DNA from 2 places in the Leptolyngbya sp. BL0902 genome. Region 2 is predicted to be linked to the other one. Evidence: predicted binding sites of a transcription regulator. Region 2 holds the regulator's gene; the other holds the start of a gene.
The links. The regulator NtcA, encoded in region 2, controls nitrogen genes in cyanobacteria. The targets are predictions, from matches to a motif close to TTTGTANNNNNNNNTACAAA.
Positions count from the first base shown of each region.

Region 1 (2,202 bases), 120 kb from region 2:
CACCCACCTCTACCCCGACCACCTCAACCTCTATGGCGACACGGGCAACCTCATCGTCCTGCGGCGGCGCTGCCAGTGGCGGGGGATAGATTGTACGATTACCCCCCTGACCATGGGCGATAGACCCAAACCGGGCCAAACCGACCTGTACTTTATGGGCGGTGGCCAAGATAACGACCAAGTGGCGGTAGTAGAAGACTTCCATCAGCTCAAGGCTGACACCATCAAAGCCGATACCGAGGCGGGGGTGGTGTTTTTAGGCGTGTGCGGCGGCTATCAACTGATGGGCAACACCTTTTTGATGGGCAACGGCCAGGAAACGCCCGGTTTGGGGATCATCAACGTGAACACCAAAGCCCCCGGAACCGAAGTTAAACAGCGCTGCATTGGCAACCTAGTGGCGGAAATTCCCGATGCCATGTACCAGGACATTCAGAGCCTCTACGCCGATCCCCAAACGGCTAATTCCCAGACGACCGATGCCCGGACAACGGATTCCCGGACTGGCGCACCCCACACTATCCCCAAAACCCTAGTCGGCTTTGAAAACCACTCTGGCCAAACCTTCTTGGGCGAAGGTGTAGAACCCCTCGCCAAAACCATCGCAGGCTTTGGCAATAATGCCGCTGCCGACTACGAAGGTGCCCGCTACAAAAACGTCTTTGGCAGCTACATGCATGGTTCGCTGCTGCCCAAAAACCCTCACTTTGCGGATTATCTCATCGGCCTTGCCCTGCGCCGCAAATACCAAGACCCCACCCTCACCCTGCCACCCCTAAGCGACACTGAGGAACTAGAAGCCCACGCCTATGCCGTCGCTCGCTATGGCCCAACGAGGGACTAGGCCACCGTTATTTTGGAGATGCGGCGGCTGAGCGCTGTCCCTTTTGGCAATGCCTAGGGCCTAGGTCAGCCCACCGAGGCGAATGCCAGCCCCCAGCACCACAAAGAGAACGGCAAGGGTGGTGACGCCCAAAATGTGAAACGCCAGGGAGTTGAGGTTATCCGCCGATAGGTTGGGGATGATGAAAAAGCGGGCGTGGAGGGCGAGGGCGAGGGTGCCCAGCAACAGCAGCAATTTGATGCCAATATAGACCGACAAAAACGAATCAAAGGCCCAAAAGGTTTGGAAGCCGGGGAAGTAAATCCAGGTAATCCACAGCCCGGTGACGACTTGCAGCACTAGGGCGCTGAGGCCAAAGTTCTCGAAGTGTTCCTCAAACTGATGGATGGGTTTGGGGTCGTTTTGCTTGAGGGCGGTGGGCAGCACGGTGGCCGCCAGTACCAGGTGTCCGCCTGCCCACACCGTTGCGCCGAGGGTGTGGAGGATGATCAGAAGCTTGAAGAGCATGGCTGGTACCGATAAGTTGTTTTTAGAAAAATGATAAGAAATTTGTCATGACTTAAGTAATCGTTTGCTCACAAAGCCAGATTTCTGTATCATCAGCTACAGAAAGGATTTCTTGACCTTCAGGCGTAACAGGTGCCGGGAGATCCCTGAACCCGCTGTCTTGCCCCTTAGCGAAGTGAGTTTTTCCTATGGCTAACCCTGTCCTCAAGTCTTTGCCGTCCTGGGGTTCAGGGGCTATCGCCGCCCCGAACTACCCCACCTGCCAGCTCAACTATACCCGCGACACCTGGGTCAAACTGCGGCAAACGCCCAACCCCTATGCCGCCGATGAAGCCAAGCTGCTGTGCCGGGATGCGGGCCATGCTTGGGTGGTGTGGGTACCCAACCATGGCGAAGTGGTGCTGGATCGCAGTGAGTTTTGGTGCTAGGCATTCGCCCATCGTTAGCGATCTTGTCTGGGCTCGTCTGGCATAACCCCACCGTTCGACATCGTTTCACAGTTGAAGGATTGGCTAACACCGATGGCAATGGATAACGTTTCCACGGATCATCTCTCTGCGATTGACTGGGATGAAATGTTTGAGTATCTACCCGGCACGGTGGTAGAGCTGGTCGAACAACCCGGCATTTTGTATGAAATTGAAGGCTATGAAGCCACGATGGTGCCGCCCATTTGGCTCAAGGGCGATCCGCGTCCGCGCTATCCCCATAATTTGCGTATTATTTCGCGCCAGACGGCCCCCGTGTGCGATCTAGAACCTGCGATGACCTAGCCCTGGGTCACGATTTACCCGCCGATGCGCTGCCGCAGTTTGTCGCGCCAGTTGTCGGATAGCAATGCACAATCGGCT
Region 1 is NZ_CP046155.1:3,692,216-3,694,417, reverse strand. It holds gene GFS31_RS16420 (type 1 glutamine amidotransferase) at 1-844, shown strand, start outside; gene GFS31_RS16415 (CopD family protein) at 905-1,351, opposite strand; gene GFS31_RS16410 (hypothetical protein) at 1,540-1,779, shown strand; gene GFS31_RS16405 (hypothetical protein) at 1,873-2,124, shown strand; gene GFS31_RS16400 (MOSC domain-containing protein) at 2,139-2,202, opposite strand, start outside.
Region 1: GFS31_RS16415 (CopD family protein) is a predicted target of NtcA. The motif match lies at 1,435-1,454, and genes of this name have one in related genera.

Region 2 (2,202 bases):
TACCTGATTGAGTTCCTGAATCAGCCCCAAATCTAACCCCCGACCATAGCCCTGGTAGGCCACGGTGGAATCGGTGAAGCGATCACACAACACCCAACTTCCGGCCTCCAGCGTGGGCAGAATCATTTCTTCGATATGCTGCGCCCGGTCGGCGGCGTAGAGCAACAGTTCCGCCCGTGGAGCAATGGCCACCTCCCCATAATCTTCCAACAAGAGCCGCCGCAGCCCTATCCCTAGGTCTGTGCCACCGGGTTCGCGGGTCGTCAGTAATTCGGGGATAATCCCCTGGTTTTGTAGCGCTTGAAAAGCCGCACTCTGCGCCAAACTTTCCCGCAACTGCTGAAGCTGGGTAGACTTGCCGCAGCCCTCCACCCCCTCAAATACAATTAGCTTTCCCCGCATAACTTACCCCGCACAGTTCCCCCCTCACACAAAGCCCGTAGGTTAGGGGCCACAACGCACAACCCAACACCCACAAGCCCAGCCATAACGGCAGGATTAACGGTGGGCAATGCCCACCCTACGGTAATAGGAGGATGGAATCAAGTTTGGTAGAGTGCATTCGCGGAGCAATGCACCACTGAGGAACTAGCACCATCAAGGGTCATAGGTGCCCTGATAGGTGCTGAAAAGGCGATACCCCGGCAAAACAACTGCAACACCAGCTTTGCTGTGAATAATGCCGGGATCGTCTTTTTCTGGCAAGCTGCCGCCCAGACGCAGCTTAATTGGCCCCAGCCACAGATAAAACCCAGGAATTAGGCAGTCAAGGCTGTAAGCGATGGCCTTTAGCGCGAGATCGGGGCTATCGGAACGCCGGGAGGGCTGCGACTTAGAATTATTAGTCAACATAGCACTGGCCTAACGGCTAAACGCTCACTATCAGTCTAAGCGCAGTCAGCCCTGACCCAAAACAGCCAAGGTTCATTTACTGATACTGATCTTTGAATAGACGACCGACCTAGGTAAACTGCTGGCTGAGATTCACAGGGTCGTGGACGGTGATTTTCTTTTTGTAGATGGAAATCATCCCTTCCTGGCGTAGATCCCCCAGCAGGCGGGTGACGGTGACGCGGGTGGAGCCGATGGCTTCGGCGATGGCCTGGTGAGAGAGTTTGAGGTCGATGGTGATGCCGTCTTGGCTGGGCACGCCAAAGTCGCGGCAGAGAATCAGCAAAAAGCTGACCAGGCGAGATCCCATATCCCGATGGGCCAGGGTTTCGATCATCATTTCCGTTTGCAGGATGCGGGAGGACAGCCCTCGCAGCATCACCATGGCCAGTTCGGGGTTTTCCTCTAGGGCTTGCTCCACCTGTTCGATGGGCACCGATAGCAGCTCAACCGGGGTGAAGGCGACGGAATGGTAGAAGCGGTCGGAGCGGTTTCCGGTAATCAGGGAGAGGACGCCGAATACGCTGTTTTCCCGCAGCAGGGCCACGGTAATTTCTTCACCCGCTTCGTAGACCCGCGATAGCTTGACGGCTCCTTTCAGCAGAAAGTATACCCGCTCCGCCGGATCTCCAGGGAAGAAAATCGTTTTGCCGCGCTCGTAAGACTCTACGACTGGAGGGAAAGCCCCGCCCGAAAGCTGGCGAAAGACATTGGCAAGCGGTTTATCTTGGGTCACTACCATAACGTTTTGCTAAGGCCATCACGGAAACTTCAGCTATTCCTGGGATCCCAGGACTCTTCAAATCCTTGTCCACCTAGAAATCGAGGGATGCTGCGACGTCAATGGATGGACAGCCCTTCTAGCATGGGGCACAGAGTAATGCAAGCGTTCCATGACTTTAGAACACTTAACCTTAACTACCTGGGACGCGTTTGTATAGTGGATTACTTTTTGGCCCTCGCCAGCTATTTTTTGCAGCCAAAGCCACAAAATTTTCAACTTTTTTTTGCGCCTCAAGGCAGAATATCCTCTGAAAAACACCCGGTCAACCTATCTCAACCAGCCTTAACACAAGGGTTTCAGGGATATCCGACTTTTTTGGTCGGGTATAGTTGGTAACGATTTGGTGGTCGTGCTACAGTTCGCTCAACGAAACGCAATGAAGGTCTGAGTAACCCATTCCCCAGGCGTTTCCATCGTTTAAGTTGTTGCAGTTACAGGTTTCTATTCCCATGACGCAGTCCCTCGAACGCCTTGTCACCCAGTCCGCCAAGACCCACGCCCCCACCTTCACCGGGCTGAAGTGTCGC
Region 2 is NZ_CP046155.1:3,812,329-3,814,530, reverse strand. It holds gene tmk (dTMP kinase) at 1-402, opposite strand, end outside; gene GFS31_RS16945 (hypothetical protein) at 598-852, opposite strand; gene ntcA (global nitrogen regulator NtcA) at 962-1,633, opposite strand; gene thrC (threonine synthase) at 2,125-2,202, shown strand, end outside.